Regions from separate parts of the Paenibacillus sp. 05T425 genome, predicted to be linked through region 2. Evidence: riboswitches for the same ligand, from Rfam matches in the RefSeq annotation. Region 2 holds a riboswitch; the other holds the start of a gene.

What was found. Region 2 has a riboswitch for cyclic di-AMP ahead of AC1DF0_RS30640 (ubiquitin-like domain-containing protein). Riboswitches for the same ligand answer to the same signal wherever they lie in the genome.
Region 1: linked by a shared signal. The riboswitch ahead of AC1DF0_RS17695 (hypothetical protein) and the one ahead of AC1DF0_RS30640 (ubiquitin-like domain-containing protein) in region 2 are both predicted to bind cyclic di-AMP.

Annotation. Positions count from the first base shown of each region.
Region 1 covers NZ_JBFTLA010000007.1:97,727-101,668, reverse strand. Annotated here, with positions in the region: gene AC1DF0_RS17710 (ABC transporter permease) at 1-148, shown strand, start outside; gene AC1DF0_RS17705 (hypothetical protein) at 216-647, opposite strand; cyclic di-AMP (ydaO/yuaA leader) riboswitch at 653-823, opposite strand; gene AC1DF0_RS17700 (hypothetical protein) at 889-1,284, opposite strand; cyclic di-AMP (ydaO/yuaA leader) riboswitch at 1,290-1,449, opposite strand; cyclic di-AMP (ydaO/yuaA leader) riboswitch at 1,847-2,053, shown strand; cyclic di-AMP (ydaO/yuaA leader) riboswitch at 2,080-2,262, shown strand; gene AC1DF0_RS17695 (hypothetical protein) at 2,391-2,786, shown strand; gene kdpF (K(+)-transporting ATPase subunit F) at 2,929-3,006, shown strand; gene kdpA (potassium-transporting ATPase subunit KdpA) at 3,022-3,942, shown strand, end outside.
Region 2 covers NZ_JBFTLA010000025.1:9,626-13,567, reverse strand. Annotated here, with positions in the region: gene rnmV (ribonuclease M5) at 1-266, opposite strand, end outside; gene AC1DF0_RS30640 (ubiquitin-like domain-containing protein) at 432-1,580, opposite strand; cyclic di-AMP (ydaO/yuaA leader) riboswitch at 1,835-2,020, opposite strand; gene AC1DF0_RS30635 (TatD family hydrolase) at 2,205-2,978, opposite strand; gene AC1DF0_RS30630 (HD domain-containing protein) at 2,986-3,942, opposite strand, start outside.

The DNA of each region.
Region 1 (3,942 bases), on a different contig from region 2:
TTATTTGCCGTTGCTCTATATTCTTGGAAAGCAGAACGGCAATGACTGGTTCTATATGCTGCTGCCGCTTGCTGGCGTATTGTTCTTGGTACCTTGTCTAGCGGTATGGCATATCGGTGTCCGCCATTATCGTTCGACCGGATCATAAGCTCGCCATAACGTAAGCAAGCCCGCTCCTTCGCGCTGTAGGAGCGGGCTTGCTTCATTCTAATACGCTAATGGATGGACACATAGGCAACGGAACGGTTCTTAAGTACTGTCTCTTCGGTATTGCCTTCGATGAAGGTAGGGTTGTCGGTATGAGCGAGAAGATCGTCGATCGCGGTGCAGAACAATTCATTGAGTCTTCCATCCACATGTGCCGGCAGTAGAGAGTCATACAACGAGGCAGAATCCGTGAAAGCTCCGACGAATTGACGCAGCGGCTCGCTCCATTGCTTCAGATCGATTTGGCTGTCGGACTCAGGCGCAAAAAATTCACCCCAGCCGACCCCTTTGTTGCTTAGCATTCGAAGACATACGCGATAACCGGAAGAGTCGACGGCGAGGGCAGGAATAACGAACAACTCGATGCGTGTGATGGTGAGACTGTCACTAAGATCTTGATCGGACAGAAAAGAAAGATGACAATCGGATTTCGTCAACATAAATAAACCTCTCCTTATTTCGCTTACGAGGTTAGCTGTCGGATTCGGACAGAGAGACGCCCTACCAAGGTTACAAATCCTTGGATTCACCCCTTGCGAGCGGATCGATTGATCCAAGTAGTGGCTCGCGTTGGTTCCCCCGCTTTTTCAAACGAAAAATTCAGCGTTAGTATGCCGTATATTATAAATCTATCCGCGCCGTTTGTAAATGCTTTTCGCTAAATATTCTGACAACTTACCCTTAAAATAGTGAGATATAGGAAACGGAGCACTGCAGTAAATCTCCACTCATGGCGGGATTTCTCGTACTCTTGTCGTTCCGAACGTGAAGAAGCGCGTCGTTGAACAAACCGTGAATGCGATTGTCAGCGGGGATTTCCTTAGCATGTATCTCACCTATATAACGATGCAGCATGCTGCCCCATCTGATCCAGTCTGCCGGTTTATCTGCTTCATTCACGAACAACTCACCCCAGCCTAATCCGTTAGTCGTTGCTAAATGGAGACAGACGCGATAGCCGGCGCAATAACCATCGTAATCAGGAATGACGAACATCTCGATTCTTCGAATGATTAGCGCCAGGCAGTCGTTGGTGCAAGAAGGTAATGGCTCGTCGATTTGTGCTTGTATAAACATATGAAATTCTCTCCTCTATTCGCTTACGAGGTTAGCTGACGGATTCGGACTAGAGAGCTGCCCTACCGAGGCAGTGCCTCGGATTCACCCCATTCGAACAATCGAACGATTGCTCTTGTTGGTTCCCCCGCTTTATCCTATGGACAAATTCAGCGATAATGATATGCCTTTTTCGGCTCGACGTCTATCCTAAACCGATTCGAAGCATTTGTAAAAGGTTCATTTTGTTGCACAAGACGCTCTAAGAGCAAATTAGAGGAGCGACGATCATTTTATCCATGAAAAGAGGCTTTTTCGATGGAATACTCGTTTTTACTTCTGTTATTTATGATTTGAAAAAAAGCATGCTTGCGCGTGTTGGATAAGAAATTCAGGCATATATGTAATTTCAGAAAACGAGAGATAATTGGCGAAAAAGTGAGTAATATCGAGCTATAACTTTTTGAAAACGTTAACGATCACTCTATAAGCTCCTATATTATCCAATATGGACGCTGGACCTGCTTTACATAAAATTTGGCTGGGAGTAAGATTCGATACAGGATTCGCAATTGAAGTTGCGATGGACTGATCGCTGAGTTTCKGCGAGGCAAGCGGAAAGCGGGGGAACCAAATGTGAAGCGGTGCGTTTGTACGATGTGAGAGTCGGACGACAGCACGGCAGGGGTGAATCTTCGAAGAGGCAGCACCATGGATGCCGCTTCGAAGTAGGGCGACTCTCACCGCCCGAATCCGACAGCTAACCTCGTAAGCGTGGTTTGGAGAGAGGAATGATACAACGATTCGTTTTTAATTGCTATTTTATCGCTGAGTTCCGCAGCAGTCTGCGGGAACGGGGGAACCAAAGAGCGATGCGCCGCGATGGAGTCGGCCGCATAGGTGCTCATGGGGTGAATCGCAAGGCTTAACTGCCTTGCGTAGGGCGACTCTCACGCCCGAATCCGACAGCTAACCTCGTAAGCGTAATCGAGAGAGGCAACCATCGCAGTGCCGATTCGGCATGGCTTCCTTAGCCATGCCTCCGAAGAAGCCCGCGGGGAAAGGTCCTCTTTTCCCGCAGGCTTCTTTTTTGTTGCCTTTTTACAGAAATTCGGAGGAGATTGCCGTTGGGCGAGGAGCATATTATCGTTGCCGGGCTTAATGAAGCTGGCAAAGCATTCATAAAAACATTGGTATTTCGCGGACTGCCGTTCATCGTCCTGACGAACAGCAAGCTAGAGGAAAGACAACTTCGTAAGCATGGACTTAATAACGTTTTATACGTGAATACTAATGACAGGAATAGTTGGATGATACCGGAAAAGGTCATTGGAGATGTATTCATCTTTGAGAGCAGCTTAGCTCTTAGCTGCAGGTTCATACAATGCTGCAGGGATTGGACGTCTAGATCGATCTACGTCATTACTACGCATTGGAATCCAAGAGTCATATATAAAGGTCTTGGCGCAGATCACATCGTACATTCGCAAACCGGCGAAATTGGGTTTCTATTGAAAAAATAACTTTTTGTAAATGTCTATAGCAGGAGGGAACTGCCTTGATGGATCTGTACATGATTGGTACTTTAATCGTTTGCTTCGGATTGTTTTATGGTTTTCTTGCTTGGTGCGACAGAGCTGTTAAGCAAACGGGGGGCGATGGCGAATGATTATCGTAGCAGCGCTTGCGGTGCTCGTATTCGGTTACCTATTATATGCTTTAATTCACCCGGAAAAATTTTAACCAGGAGGAACAACGATGGATATTTTGCAGCTATTAATTGTCATTGCCGTTCTTCTGCTGCTTGTGAAGCCGCTCGGAACGTATGTGTATCACGTATTCTCGAACGAGTCCAACCGGCTCGATAAAGTATATGGAGGATCGGAACGGTTCATTTACAGGTTGATTGGACTTAAGAATCGAGCGGGCATGAGCTGGAAAACGTATGCGCTCAGTTTCATCGCCACGAACATTATTTTGGTAGCTTTCAGCTATCTGATTCTACGGCTGCAGCATGCGCTGCCGCTTAATCCGAACGGCATGGCGAGCATGGAGCCTACGCTAACGTTTAATACGATTATCAGTTTCATGACCAATACGAACCTGCAGCATTACAGCGGCGAGAGCGCTTTGTCTTATTTTTCGCAAATGGCGGTCATCATGATGATGATGTTCACATCCGCTGCAACCGGGTTTTCAGTCGCAATCGCGTTCGTAAGGGGCATTACGAGCAAAGGAAAAACGATCGGCAACTTTTTCGAAGACTTTGTTAAAGCCCATACGAGAATTTTCCTTCCGTTGGCCTTTATCGTTACGCTCGTTCTCGTTGCGCTGCAAGTACCGCAGACACTCGATCCGACGATCGCGATCAAGACATTCGAGGGCGCGGTGCAGCAAATTGCGATCGGACCGGTCGCTTCGCTGGAATCGATCAAGCATCTCGGTACGAACGGCGGCGGCTTCTTCGGCGTCAACTCGGCTCACCCGTTCGAGAATCCGAATCCGTTAACGAATGTCATCGAAATTTTGTGCATGTGGGTTCTTCCAGCAGCACTGCCTTACACATTCGGTTTATTCGCCAAAAATAAAAAGCAGGGCTGGATCATTTTTTCGGCCATGATGACTTTGTTCCTCGTATTCCTTGGCGTTGCTTATGGCGCCGAGAAGATGGGCAACCCG
Region 2 (3,942 bases):
TCGCCCTTGTACAGCGCCTTCTCCTGCGGCAGGAACGCATGTTTGCAGCCGGGCGCATGCCTTGCCACAATCTTACGGATGCGTTCCCCTGCATGATCGGGATCCGTGAATATAATTACGCCGCGGCGTTCATTCGCCAGCGCTATGCGGCGCAGCACCTCATCGCCTATCGCCGAACCGTTCGTCTCGATCGTATCGGCTTCTACTGCGCGCTTCACCGCGACGGTATCATCCTTGCCCTCTACGACAATGATCTCCTTAATCACTAAGATCATTCCCTTCCTCATTTACTTAAATAACTCTGCAACAATTGCTGCCTTATTTGCGTCAATAAAACTACAAAAAGAAGAGGCTTAGCCTCTTCTTATGATGGCATATTTAATTGTACATTACGATAAGATGATGATAAACAGTTAGCTGCCGATAAAGCACTAAGTGGATGACGGTTTGTTCGGTCCAATAACGTACACGGTGTAACCCTTCTTGCGTCCGAACTTCTCCGCAGTCTTCTGACTGCCGAAATACACGTCGATCTTATTGCCCTTTATTGCGCTTCCCGTATCCTCTGCCCGGCGGAATCCGATGCCTTCAATGAATACCCACCAGCCGATCGGGATTACCTTCGGATCAACCGCGATCGTTCTTCCTTCCGTCACTTTCGTTCCGGACGCCGTAATGCCGTATTGAGGGTGGCTTTCGTCCTTGCCCGTCGATTCCACGCCAGCGGAATACGCAGTTAACGTGACGTTCTTCAAGATGCTCTTCGCCTTAAGCGTTACACCGTTCTTCGTCAACGTCTCCACAGTAGGACTACTGTTAGAGAGCACGGTTACCTTCGGCTCAGGCTTCTTCGTACCGACTGCCACGACTTGATCGACAGCAGCGGTCTCGATTACTTTGCTGACCATTTGCTTAGAAACAAGCACGCCATCCTCGTACTGCTTCTGAATATGCTCAACGATAAGGCCTTGCTTACCGGTCTGGATCAGCTTCTCCTTGCCGACCTCCAGCGTCGGATCTTCTTTCTTCACGATAGAGAATGGCATCGCCCGCTCGCTCTCCGATACTTTCGTATCGACGCGTACAACGGTTACCGACATATCCTCTTCGACAGATGAGTTAAGCGACGGTACTACTTTATCATGATTACGAACAGAAATATTTAATTGCTCGATCGCCGCTTGCACAGTTCCTTCTGTCGTGTACACCGTTGATGTCTTGCCATCCGCCGTTACATTGACCGCCACCGCATGATTAATTTCAACGCGATCGCCGTCTTTAATGGCTGCATTCAGAGGCACCGAAACCTTGTCATGCTCGCCAATCGTAATAGCTTGTTCATCCAGTAGGCGTTGCAGGACCCATTGCTTTGTTTCTACAACGGTTTCTTGTCCATTCACTACTACGGAGACGCTTTTGACAGCCGTTCCGTACAACAACACCAGTAACATGAAAGTCATAGCGATTGAGATAATAGCACTGAGTAGTATCAAACGCAAATTTTCATGCTTCCATCGCATTGCGAAAGACATGCTGGATGATCGTTTCCCATGGGTGTCCTTTACCTGGATTGTGCCCATTTCATCGGTCCTCCTTCATAGCCCCGCCGCCAAGTGTTACGCATGATTACAACTGACGCGACTATAGTATATTGGCGTGCGAGCACGCAATCCAGTAATTCTACTTCTTTTCTCGATCCTCTCACCTCCATGACTAACCCTATGACGACGATTTCCCGATTATTCGAAAATAAAAAGAAGCCGTCGACAGAGGATCTGTATCGTGGCTTCTCGGATGTCTACACGAGATATCATAAAAATGGGTGCACGAGGTTGATCGCTCTCTATGAACGCTTACGAGGTTAGCTGACGGATTCGGGCAAGAGAGCTGCCCTATTCGAAATCGCAATGCTCATGGCAATGGCTTCGAAATTCACCCCTGAAAAGATCAAAGCGCGGTCCTTCAAATACCCGCACTTGGGTCCCCCGTTCTCCTTCCGGAGATTAAGCGCAAACTGGAAATCCAATACAAAAAGTAATAACTCTGAAATGAATCATACCTTCACGGGCGGTCTGTTGTAAAGAAGCGATAAAAGACGATTTAAGCGAAAAAGCTGGTTAAAGTCGGAAAAGATTAAAGATTTCCTGAACAAAATCCAGTTTTATCGCCTAAAAGGTCATTGAATCTCTCGTTTCCTACCGTTTTTAAACAATACCAAAACATTTTTTACCGTTTTCGGTCGTAATTTTGGCTATTTCTTCCACGGATTTACCCAATAGCTCGGCAGCAGACTGGGCGACAAGAGAGACGTAAGCGGACTCATTTCGCTTCCCTCGGAACGGGTGAGGGGTCAAATAAGGGGCGTCCGTTTCGATCAATAATCGGTCCAATGGAACTTGCTTCAGCACCTCTTTTGGCACGCGTGCATTTTGGAATGTAACCGGTCCCCCGAACGAGATATAGAAGTTCATATCGAGGCAGGCTTTGGCCGTCTCCCAACTGCCGGAATAGCAGTGCATGACGCCTCCAACCTCTGCCGCATTCTCCTCGCGCAAGATCTTAACGATATCCTCATGCGCATCCCTATTGTGGATGACGATCGGCTTCTTCACCTTTCGCGCCAGCCTAATCTGCTCCCGAAATACACGATGCTGCACATCCTTAGGTGAAGTGTCCCAATGGTAATCAAGTCCTATCTCGCCTATTGCGACAACTTTCGGATGCTCGCATAGACGTTCAATCCATTCCAAGTCGTCTGGCGTCATATCGATGCTGTCGACAGGGTGCCAGCCAACCGCTGCGTAGATAAAGTCATAAGCTTCCGCAAGCGCAATCGTTGTCGGGATCGTCTCCCGATTGAAGCCGATATTGAGCAGCAGATCAACGCCCGCTTCTCTCGCTCGCTCAATTACCTCTTTACGGTCCTCGTCGAACTTATGTGAGTCTAGATGGGTATGCGTATCAAATAAATATGTCATGTTGATGTTATACTCCTTCATTAAGCTGAAATAGTTGTTTCAAATGAGGACTAATCTGCGAAATATTCATCCTGAGCGGCTCCTCTGGAAAATACAAATGATACTGTCCCTGATGTAAACCGGTGATCGATCTAACAATGTCGGATTTAGCCGATATTTCACTTATTTCATCCTGATGATCCAACAACAAAATCGGCGCTTTTTCTTTCTTTTCTCCCTCTTGTCTGTCGGGACGATACACGTCATACGGCAGATCGAACGGGAAATCCAGCTCCATATGGTACTCCGGAATCATGCCGATTGAGAGGAACAGCAAACGTATTTCTTCTAATAAAGTAGGCTCAGGATCATCGATCGTTATGTACTTGTATAATCGTCGATTCAGGAAGCGGTCGCATAGGTCGGCCAGCAGTGAATCGTCCTCTTCGGCCCATTGCATGAAAGCCGTCTGCGCAAGCGCTTCATCCAGCTTCAAATAATCGCTGACGGCCATCGTATTATCGAGCAGCCGCTTGACCGACTCTGGCATCCATAAGAAGGAATAACCCTTCTCGTACAGCTCTTTCGCCCGGCGGAAAATTTGCCTCAAAATAATTTCCGAGCTCCTCGTAACCGGATGGAAGTAAATCTGCCAATACATCTGGTAACGCGACATCAAATAATGCTCCACCGCATGCATGCCGCTTTCCTTAACCACAATTTGCCCTTTGTAAGGCCGCATCACCCGCAAAATGCGCTCCAAATCAAAATTACCGTAATTTACTCCCGTAAAATAAGCATCTCGGAGCAAATAATCCATCCGGTCCGCATCCATTTGGCTTGATATCAAGCTGACAACGATCGGTTTTGGATATTTTTTCTGAATGACGGCAGCAACGTGGCTCGGAAAATCTTCGGATACGGCCCGCAATACTCGATTGATTTCCGTATCCTCCAAAATAATTTTGCACGTCCATTCCTCATG